DNA from 2 places in the Paucibacter sp. KCTC 42545 genome. Region 2 is predicted to be linked to the other one. Evidence: predicted binding sites of a transcription regulator. Region 2 holds the regulator's gene; the other holds the start of a gene.
The links. Region 2 encodes FNR, which switches genes on or off when oxygen is low (the NO sensors DNR and NnrR bind a similar motif). Its sites were predicted from a motif close to TTGATNNNNATCAA; they were not measured.
Positions count from the first base shown of each region.

Region 1: the regulator FNR is predicted to act here: its motif matches at 1,628-1,641, upstream of AT984_RS15890 (potassium channel family protein).

Region 1 is NZ_CP013692.1:3,681,559-3,686,703, forward strand. It holds gene hslV (ATP-dependent protease subunit HslV) at 1-130, shown strand, start outside; gene hslU (ATP-dependent protease ATPase subunit HslU) at 127-1,485, shown strand; gene AT984_RS15890 (potassium channel family protein) at 1,677-2,468, shown strand; gene AT984_RS15895 (type III pantothenate kinase) at 2,507-3,286, opposite strand; gene AT984_RS15900 (methyl-accepting chemotaxis protein) at 3,479-5,020, shown strand; gene AT984_RS15905 (SulP family inorganic anion transporter) at 5,051-5,145, opposite strand, start outside.
Region 2 is NZ_CP013692.1:2,613,699-2,618,843, forward strand. It holds gene AT984_RS11340 (NADP-dependent isocitrate dehydrogenase) at 1-454, opposite strand, end outside; gene AT984_RS11345 (urease accessory protein UreH domain-containing protein) at 582-1,301, opposite strand; gene hemN (oxygen-independent coproporphyrinogen III oxidase) at 1,301-2,734, opposite strand; gene fnr (fumarate/nitrate reduction transcriptional regulator Fnr) at 2,958-3,692, shown strand; gene AT984_RS11360 (hypothetical protein) at 3,824-4,171, opposite strand; gene AT984_RS11365 (hypothetical protein) at 4,173-4,436, opposite strand; gene ccoG (cytochrome c oxidase accessory protein CcoG) at 4,488-5,145, opposite strand, start outside.

The DNA.
Region 1 (5,145 bases), 1.1 Mb from region 2:
AGCGGCCGCGCAAGCCTTGCTCAAGCACAGCACGCTCAGCGCGGCAGAGATCGTCAAGCAGTCGCTGGAGATCGCCGGCAATATCTGCATCTACACCAATCAAAATCACACCATCGAGGTGCTGGAATGAGTTCAATGACCCCGCAGGAGATCGTCTCCGAACTCGACCGCCACATCGTCGGCCAACACCCGGCCAAGCGCGCCGTTGCCATCGCCATGCGCAATCGCTGGCGGCGCCAGCAAGTGGACGACAAGCTGCGCGCCGAGATCACGCCCAAGAACATCTTGATGATCGGCCCCACCGGTGTGGGCAAGACCGAGATCGCGCGCCGCTTGGCCAAGCTGGCCGGCGCCCCCTTCATCAAGGTCGAGGCCACCAAGTTCACCGAAGTGGGCTATGTGGGCAAGGATGTGGATTCCATCATCCGTGATCTGGTCGAGATCGCCGTCAAGCAAGAGCGCGAGCAGCAAATGAAGCGCCAGCGCCTGCGCGCCGAAGACGCCGCCGAAGACCGCGTGCTCGACATCCTTGTGCCGCCCCCGCGCAGCGAGGTCGGTTTTTCCACCGCCACAGCCCCGGCCACGCCGGACAACACGGCCCGGCAAATCATGCGCAAGCGCCTGCGCGAGGGCTTGCTGGACGATAAGGAAATCGAGGTCGATCTGCTCGAGGGCAAGCCCAGCATGGAGATTCTTGGTCCCATGGGCCAGCCCGGCATGGAAGAGATGGCCGAGCAGCTCAAAGGCATGTTCTCGCAGCTCGGCGCGGGCAAGCGCAAGACCCGCAAGCTCAAGATGCAAGACGCGCTCAAGCATCTGATCGAGGAAGAAGCCGCCAAGCTGCTGAACGAAGACGACATCAAGACCGCCGCGCTGGCCGCCGCACAGGAGATGGGCATCGTCTTCATCGACGAGATCGACAAGGTTTGCTCGCGCAGCAGTCATGCCGATAGCGGCACGGCCGAAGTGTCGCGCCAGGGCGTGCAGCGCGATCTGCTGCCGCTGGTGGAAGGCACCACGGTCAACACCAAGTACGGCATGGTCAAGACCGACCACATCTTGTTCATCGCCTCGGGCGCCTTTCACCTGGCCAAGCCCAGCGATTTGATCCCCGAGTTGCAAGGCCGCTTCCCGATTCGGGTCGAGCTGGGTTCGCTGTCGGTGAACGATTTTGAAGCCATCTTGAGCAGCACCCACGCCAGCCTGGTCAAGCAATACCAGGCCTTGCTGGCCACCGAGGGCGTCACCTTGGAACTCAGCGCCGAGGGCATCCGCCGCCTGGCCGAAATCGCCTTTGAGGTCAACGAGCGCACCGAGAACATCGGCGCCCGCCGCTTGGCCACGGTGATGGAGCGATTGCTGGACGAAATCAGTTTCGATGCGCCGAACCTGGGTGGTCAGACCCTCACCCTGGGCGCAGCCGAGGTCGACGCCAAGCTGGGCGAACTGGCCAAGAACGAAGACCTGTCGCGCTTCATTCTTTAAGCTGGCGGAGTAACGCAGGGCTTGCGCGCAACCGCTCGCAAGCCCTGCGCTCTCAGCAAGCTCAGGAGCAGTCGGAAAAGGTCGCAGACCCCGCGCTCAGCTTGGGCGAGCGCCCGCAAGCGCAGCGGCGCCTTCGGCCTGCTTGATTCAGGTCAATTCCAAACCGGACTCGGCCCGCTACGCTGCGGGCTATGCCGCACCGCAAAGCCTCCCTCCTCAACACCCGCAGCTGGGGCTTGGCCCGACCTTCGCCGCTGAATCCGGCGGCAGCGCGGACCGAGCGTGCTTGGCGCTGGCCGGTGCTGATCGCCTTGTTCGCCACCATTCCGGCCTTCTACATCGAGCTGCTGGAGAACCTGCCCACCCCCCTGGCGCAGGCCATTTACTTCGCGGCGGCGGCCATCATGTGCACCTCGCTGTGGCGGGTCGGCCGCCACGTCAGCCACCCACGCCAATACCTGCGCAGCAATGGCCTGGACGTGCTCTTGGTGCTGGGCTTGCTGACGGCGGCCTTGATCGCGCCCAGCGCGCACTCCAATCTGGCTTTGGCGGTGCGCCTGTTCGTGTCCATGCTGACCCTGGTACGCATGGTCTGGGCGCTAAAAAGCTGGGTCACGCGCGGTGGCCTGGGCTATTTGCTCACGCTGGCATTGCTGGTGCTGGGCTTTTGTGGGGTGGGCTTTTGGGCTCTGGAGCCGCGCGCCCACGACCTCGGCGACGGCCTTTGGCTGGCTTTCACCACCGCGGCCACGGTGGGCTATGGCGACATCGTGCCGACCACACCGGCGGCCAAAATCTTCGCCGTGTTCGTGGTCCTGCTGGGCTACGCGGTGCTGTCGCTGGTGACGGCCGCCATCGCCGCGATGTGGGTGGAAAGCTCCGAGCGGCATATGGAGCAAGACATCTTGCGCGATATGCATGCGCAGCTGCGCACGGTGCACGAAGAATTGGCGGCGCTGCGCGAAGAGCTCGCCAAGAAATAAGCGGCTCGCCGCAAGCGCTAGCGCTGCGGCAGTGCGCCTTACAAGGCCAGCCGGTGCGACTGCAGGGCCAGCATGCCCTCGAAGATCAGCGAGTCCACCAACTCATGCGCAATCTCCAGCGTCGGTGACACCTTCCAGCCAGCGCCGCCGGTCATCAGCGTTAGCGGCACATGGCCAACACGCTTTTGCAGATGGCGGTGCATGCGCTCGATCGCGCCGGTGATGGCGTAAGTGCCGCCGCTGGTCAGGGCGTCCGAGGTGTTGGTGGGGAAGTCGCGCACCTCGCCGGTGGGCACACGCAGGCCGGCGGTGCCGCCTTCCAGCGCGCGCAACATGATGCCGTGCCCGGGCAGGATCAGGCCACCGAGAAAGCGGCCGGTCTCGTCCAGCGCATCCACCGTCACCGCGGTGCCAATCATCACCACCAGGGCGGCACGGGGCGGCAGCTCAGCGCCGCAGCGGTTCAGCACATGCCAGCGCGCACCGATCAGGGCCACAAAGCGGTCCACCCCCAGGCGGCCGGGGAAGTCGTAGCCATTGCTGACGCCAGCGGCATGGCTGCTGGCCACCACCCAGCGCGGCTCCACCTCCCAGAGTTCCAGCTGCTCCTCGACCCGCCGGCGCATCGCGTCGCCCGCCACATTGCAGCCCAGCACGCTGTGCGGCGCGGGCAGGTCGCGCCAGTCACTGTCGGCCAGTTGCTCGATGTTCTCAAGAAATACCGCCCCATGCGCCAGCAAGGCTGCGCCCGGCTGCGGCGAAGCGTACAGTGCCCACTTGAGGCGGGTATTACCGATGTCGATGGCCAAAAAGCTCATGGTCGCAAGTCAAATTGCTGGCAAGGGTGCTCAGCCTAACAGCAAGCGCAGGCTGAACACCCGAGTTCAGTTTCAGCGCGCGCCGCCGATAGCGAGAGAAGTTGTCTTGCGTCGGCCATGCCGAAGCGCCGGATATGGCCGCGCGCGCCCGCCGCACTCACCCATTTCTGTCTCAGTTGGAAGGCTCAAGTCATGACCTCACTCTCCATCAAGACCAAGCTGTGGTTGCCCATCATCGCCCTGGCCCTGATCGTGGCGCTGATCATTGCCGCCACCTTCGCGCGCGCGCAGTCGCAGCAAGCCAAGGTGAGCACCGGCCAGGCGACGCAGCAACAGGTGTTTGAGCTGGCCCTGCGCTGGCGCGGCTTGACCGAGACCAATGCCGTCCGCACCACGGCCGGCATTTTGAGCAGCGACCCCAATGTGGCCGCCACCTTCAAGCCCGAAATTGCCAGCACCACGGCGGCGATTTCCGAGATTCAAAAGCAACTGGAAGCCTTGGCAGATGACGCCAGCGAGAAGGCCGCGATGGCCTTGATCGCCCAGCGGCGCAGCGCTTACATCGACGTACGCACCGAGGTCGGAAAGCTCAAGGCCGCAGGCGATATGCCGGCGGCCATCGCGGCGCTGAACTCACGCATGCTGCCCGCCGTCAGCGCCTATTTGGACGCCCAGCAGGCCTTCGTCAAGCTGGAGACCGAGCGTTCACAAGCCGTGCGCGATACCGCCGCGGCGGACCGCATGCGCACGCTCTGGACGGTGTCGGGGGTGATGAGCGCCATCGTCATCGGCTTGGCGATTTCAACCTACTTTATGGTCCGCTCCATCACCACGCCGCTGACCCGACTGGCACGCCAGGCCGAACGCATCGGCGGCGGCGACCTCAGCGGCAATATCGAGGTGAACCGCACGGACGAGATCGGCGAGGTGCAGCGCTCGCTCAGCAGCATGCAAGACGGCCTGAACCGCGTGGTGAGTGAAGTGCGCGTTAGCGCCGACAGCATCCAGACCGCCAGCACCGAGATCGCCTCCGGCAATCTGGACCTGAGCCAACGCACCGAGCAGACGGCCTCCAATCTGCAACAAGCCGCCACCGCCATGACCGAGCTGACCGGCACGGTGCGCCACAGCGCCGACAACGCCGCCACCGCCAAGCAGCTCGCCGGCAATGCCGCCGATGTGGCGCAGCGCGGCGGCGAGGTGGTCGGGCAAGTGGTGTCGACCATGGACGAGATCAACACCAGCTCGCGCAAGATCAGCGAAATCATCGGCGTGATCGATGGCATCGCGTTTCAGACCAATATCCTGGCCCTGAATGCGGCCGTGGAAGCGGCCCGCGCGGGCGAGCAAGGGCGCGGCTTCGCGGTGGTGGCGGGCGAGGTGCGCTCACTGGCGCAACGCTCGGCCGAGGCTGCGCGTGAGATCAAGGCCTTGATCGGCGCCAGCGTCGAGCGGGTCGAAACCGGCGCCCGCCTGGTTCAAGCCGCCGGCAGCACCATGACGGAGATTGTGGCCAGCGTCGGCAAGGTCGGCGACATCATCAGCGAGATCCGCGCCAGCACCGAAGAGCAAAGCGAGGGCATTGGCGCCGTCAACGGCTCGGTCGGTCAGCTCGATCAGATGACGCAGCAGAACGCCGCCTTGGTCGAGGAAAGCGCGGCCGCCGCCGAATCCTTGCGCGAGCAGGCCAAGAAATTGGCCGGCCTGGTGAGCGGCTTCAAGCTGCATGCCTGAGTGCGGCGTTCGGCGCGCACCGGGGCGACCTTAGCCCCTAACAACTGAAGCTGCATCGGCAGCAGGCGCCATCAAACTCGCCTGCACCGCATCGGCCACGCTCCAGAACATGCGCTCGGGCGCGC
Region 2 (5,145 bases):
CCTTGGGCGCGCGGCGGTCCGAGTTACCTTCACGCAGCACCGGGTTCACCGCGCTGCCGATGCACTTGCCGTAGCGCGCGCGGATGTCTTTTTCTTCGTCGGTCTTGGGGCTTTCCGGATAGTCGGGAATTGGGTAGCCCTTGCCTTGCAACTCCTTGATCGCCGACTTCAGCTGCGACACCGAGGCGCTGATATTGGGCAGCTTGATGATGTTGGCTTCAGCCTTCAGGGTCAGCTTGCCCAGTGCGGCCAACTGATCGGGCTCGCGTTGGTCTTCGCTCAACAGTTCCGGGAATTGCGCCAGGATGCGGCCAGCGACCGAGATGTCGCTGGTTTCAATATGAACGCCCGCAGGCGCGGTGAACGCGCGGACGATGGGCAAGAACGACGCCGTCGCCAGCAGTGGCGCTTCGTCGGTCAAGGTGTAGATGATGGTCGATTTCGAAGCGGTCATTTGGTATCCAGATCGGCCCATGTGCAGGCCCAAGGGGGTAGATCGATTAGAGGGTGAATTCTAAGTCAGTCGCGCCACGCTGTGCTGCCCAGTCTTCTATAAGAGTTATGCGGGCGTCAGCATGGCGTCAAACCACCGAGCTACAAAAAGCCGCCACCTGCGCCCACAGGCCATGCCCCAAGGCCCAGCCCGAAGCAGCCACCAGCCCCAGCCCGCCCAAGCGCACCGACAGGCGCAGCGCACCCGCGCCACCATCTTGAGCCGTACGCAAACGGCTCAGCAACCAAGGCCCCAGCGCCAATCCGGCCCCGGAGCTGATGGCAAAGCAGGCCATGATCGCCCCGCCCTGCACCGGCCCAGAAGCCAGCGCCGCCAGCAGCAAAGCCGATTGCAGCAAGCCGCAAGGCCAGGCCACCCAAGCCAAACCAGCCAGACCTGCGCGGGCCCGAACTTTCATTTGCGCCGGGCCGGCGAAGGCCACACGCCCTTGGCGCAAGCCATCAAGCGGCACTTCAAGCTGATGCCCAACATCCTGCCCCAGACGCGCCAGCCATGCCGGCGGCTGACCGCGCCAGAGCAAGGCCAAGCCCAGCATCAAGGCCGCCACATGCAGCATCACCCACAGCGGGCGCAGCAGCGCCGAAGCCTGGCCCATCTGGGCCAGCAATTGCACGCTGGCCGCCGCCACCGCTCCCGCGGCCGCGTACCCCACCAAGCGCCCGAGCTGAAAGCTCACGGGTGCACGCCCCCCGGCCGCAGCGCAGGTCGCGCCACACATGGCCAGACAATGGGGAACGCCGGCCAAGCCCATCAACAGGGCCGAGCCGGCAAGGGCGACATCAAGCATCAGATGATTTTAGAGAACTTCGCGCGGCTGCGATCGGCTTGCAGGTAACGATCAAACACCATGGCCACAGCGCGCACAAAGAACCAACCCAGCGGCGTCACTTGAATGGCGTCGGCGTCCACCGTCACCAAGCCCTGCTCCGCCAGCTCACGCATGCGCTCCAGCTCGGGCTTGAAATACTCGGCCACATCCACGAGGTGCGCCAAGGCGATGGACTCAAACTCCAGCCGCCCCTGGCACATCAAAGCCATGATGACGGCGCGGCGAACGATGTCGTCGCGGGTCAGGGCCAAGCCACGCTCGATGGGCAGCTGGCCTTGACGCAAGGTGTCGTAATAGGCCTCCAGCGTCTTGACGTTCTGGCTGTAGTTGGCGCCAACGCGGCCGATCGCCGACACACCCAAAGCAATCAGGTCACAGTCCGGCTGGGTGCTGTAGCCCTGGAAATTGCGATGCAGGCGGCCCTGGCGCTTGGCTACGGCCAAGGAGTCATTGGCCAAGGCGAAATGGTCCATGCCGATATAGCTATAGCCATGCGTCATGAAGCCTTCAATCGCGCCGTGCAACATCGCCACCTTGGCGGCACCCGGCGGCAGTTGGGCTTCGTCGATACGGCGTTGCGGTTTGAAGCGCTGCGGCAAATGAGCGTAGCCGTAAAGCGCGATGCGATCCGGCTTCAAGGCACCCACTTGCTCGATGGTGCGAGCAAAGGACTCGGGGGTTTGCAGCGGCAGACCGTAGATCAGATCCACATTGGTGGACTCAAAACCCAGCTCGCGCGCCGCCGTCATCAAGGCCTCGACGCTAGCAAAGCTCTGCTGGCGATGCACCGCCTTTTGAACATGCGGATCAAAATCCTGCACGCCGAAACTCAGGCGGTTGAAGCCCAGGCTGCGCAGATGCTTGAGGCGGTCCACATTGACCGTGCGCGGATCCACCTCGATGGCCATCTCGGCTCCGGCAACGATGCGGAAGCGCTCACGCAAGGCCTGCACCAAGCCCGTCAACTCTTCATCGCTGAAGAAGGTCGGCGAACCGCCACCCAGATGCAGCTGAGACACCCCGGCGCCGCGACCCAGATGGACCAGCGTCAAGTCCATCTCGGTGATCAAAGCTTGCAAGTACTCCGCGGCTTTGTCGTGATGCTTGGTAATGACCTTGTTGCAGGCGCAGTAGTAGCACACCGATTCACAGAAGGGGATGTGCACATAGATCGACAAGGGCGCAGCGCCGCCAATCTGCGAGCCGGTGGCCCTTTGCACCAAAGCCTGCGCGTAGTTCTCGGCGGTGAAGGCCTCAACAAAGCGATCCGCGGTCGGGTACGAGGTGTAGCGTGGCCCGGACACATCGAAACGACGCAACAGGTCTTCGTTGATGATGCTCACGGCGGAGTCTTTGCCTGACAGGGCTTGGGGCTGGGTGATAGAAACCATGGCTCGCATATTGCCAAGCCCGCCACACAAGCGATTGACCGAGATCAAGTTTGGCCTCATTCTTTGCCCTAACAATCGCATGTATTGCGCATTGGGCTTGAGCTAAATCATGTTTGGCGAAGCCGATAAGCGGCGATCAGACGTTCGAATCGCCGCCTTGCCCCGAACAGATGCCGACAACGGCGCCTGCCCACTGCGATATGCGTCATCCATAATGCACTCTATGAACGTCACCGTACCTATCAAGATTGAACCGCTCAAGGTCGCCTGCTCCAGCTGCAATTTGCGCGAGCTTTGCCTACCCGTGGGCTTGTCGTCGGGTGACCTCGAGCAGCTGGACGAGCTGGTTGCCACCCGCCGCCAAGTGTCGCGCGGCGACACCTTGTTCCGTAGCGGCGATCCGTTCCAGTCGCTTTACGCGGTGCGCACCGGCTTTTTCAAAACCTGTGTCTCGTCGGAAGATGGCCGCGACCAAGTCACTGGCTTTCAAATGGCGGGCGAATTGCTGGGCCTGGACGGCATCAGCACCGACCGCCACAGCTGCGACGCCGTGGCGCTCGAAGATTCCCAGGTCTGCGTAATTCCCTTTGAGCAACTGGAAGAGCTGTCGCGCGAGTTCACCGATTTGCAGCGCCAGTTCCACAAGATCATGAGCCGGGAAATCGTGCGCGACCACGGCGTGATGCTCTTGCTGGGCAGCATGCGGGCGGAGGAACGCCTGGCAGCCTTCTTGCTAAACCTGACCCAGCGCCTGCAGGCGCGCGGCTTCTCCGCCGCTGCCTTGGTGCTGCGCATGACGCGCGAAGAAATCGGCAGCTATTTGGGCCTGAAGTTGGAGACGGTCAGCCGCACCTTCTCAAAATTCCAGGAAGAGGGCCTGCTGGAAGTGAAGCAACGCCACTTGCGCATCCTTGACCAAGCGGGCCTGCAAAAGCTGGTGAACAACGGCGCCTGCTAAGCCCTAGGCTTAGCGGCTGCTGAGCCGCGCCAGCGGCACAATAAAAGAAGGGCTGAGTGGTACTCAGCCCTTCTTTCTTTCATTCAGGCATTCAGCATTGAGCGCCGCCCGAGCGAGCGGCCTACTTCGACCTACTGCGGCCATCGCCGCGGGTGAATGGCTTGAGGTGCATCAGGCGTCTCCGGCAAGGTGGCCAGCATCAGGCTGATGCTGGATGCCAAGCTGATGACGCTCCAAAAAATCAGAAAGCTGAGCGTGTAAACGGCCTGGCGGGAGAGTTCCATACGCTCGCCGCCGAACCAGGTCAGATCGCTGGGGTCAACCACCGAAAACACCAAACCCTCGGTCACCCCTGCCATCACAAAGGCCGGCCAGGCAATGGCCATCGCCCAGCGTGCCAACCTGGACGTAGGTGGCGGCAGATCCACCGCAAAGGTGGCGTCATCCGACTCAACACGATTGCGGGGCTCGGTATTCATCTTATTGCGTACCAGTGGCAGCGTGATTGCGGCCCTTCATGGCCGGTGCCAAGGAGGCCGGAGCGGCTTCCTTGGAAGCCTTGCCCACATACGTGGTCTGCACCTTGGACTCGTCCAGCACCGTCTCGGGGAAATGCAGGGCCAGGTACAGGGTCACAAAGCTGGCAAGCACCACCAGACCCGGTCCACCCCACACCAGCCACATGAACTTCTCACGCCACCAGGGGCTAGAAGACTCGGTCTTGCTCTTGTTTTCTTGACTCATTGCGTCAACTCCTGCTTTGCAAGGACTTCTTATTCAAAAATTCGTTCGCGCTTAGCGCGGCACGACAAAGGTCGATTTTTCCTTGATCTCGATCTTGCCGCTGGCCACACCTGCTTTGTCAACCGCCTGTCCCATCAAGGCAAACGAGATGGCATGCGCGCCGACACCGGCCTGCGCCGCCGACTCCGGCGGAATACGCACCGCCACCGACACCCAACGCGCTTCGGCCGGCGCCAAGACCAAGCTCACTGGCTTACCCAAGGCGATGCCTTCCATGCCCTTGACGCTGACGCTGAACTGCTGCGCGCCCTCGGTCGCATTCATGATCTGCAGGCGATAGAGGTTCTCGATATAGCCGTCTTCCACCAGGCGGGACAGCACGCCGCGGTCACGCACCACATCCAGTTTGACGGGGCTGCGCAAGAACAAGAGGCTGGCCAACAAAGCCGTACTCAAGGTCACCAGCACCACGCTGTAAATGATGACGCGAGGGCGGAACATGCGGCGCAGCTTCTGCGCCGGGCTGAGATGCTGGGCCAGGCCGTTCTGGGTGTCGTAACGAACCAGCCCGCGCGGGTAGTTCATCTTGTCCATCACCTGATCGCAGACGTCCACGCAGGCGGCGCAGCCAATGCACTCGTATTGCAGGCCCTTGCGGATATCAATGCCGGTGGGGCAGACCTGTACACACAAGGTGCAGTCGATGCAC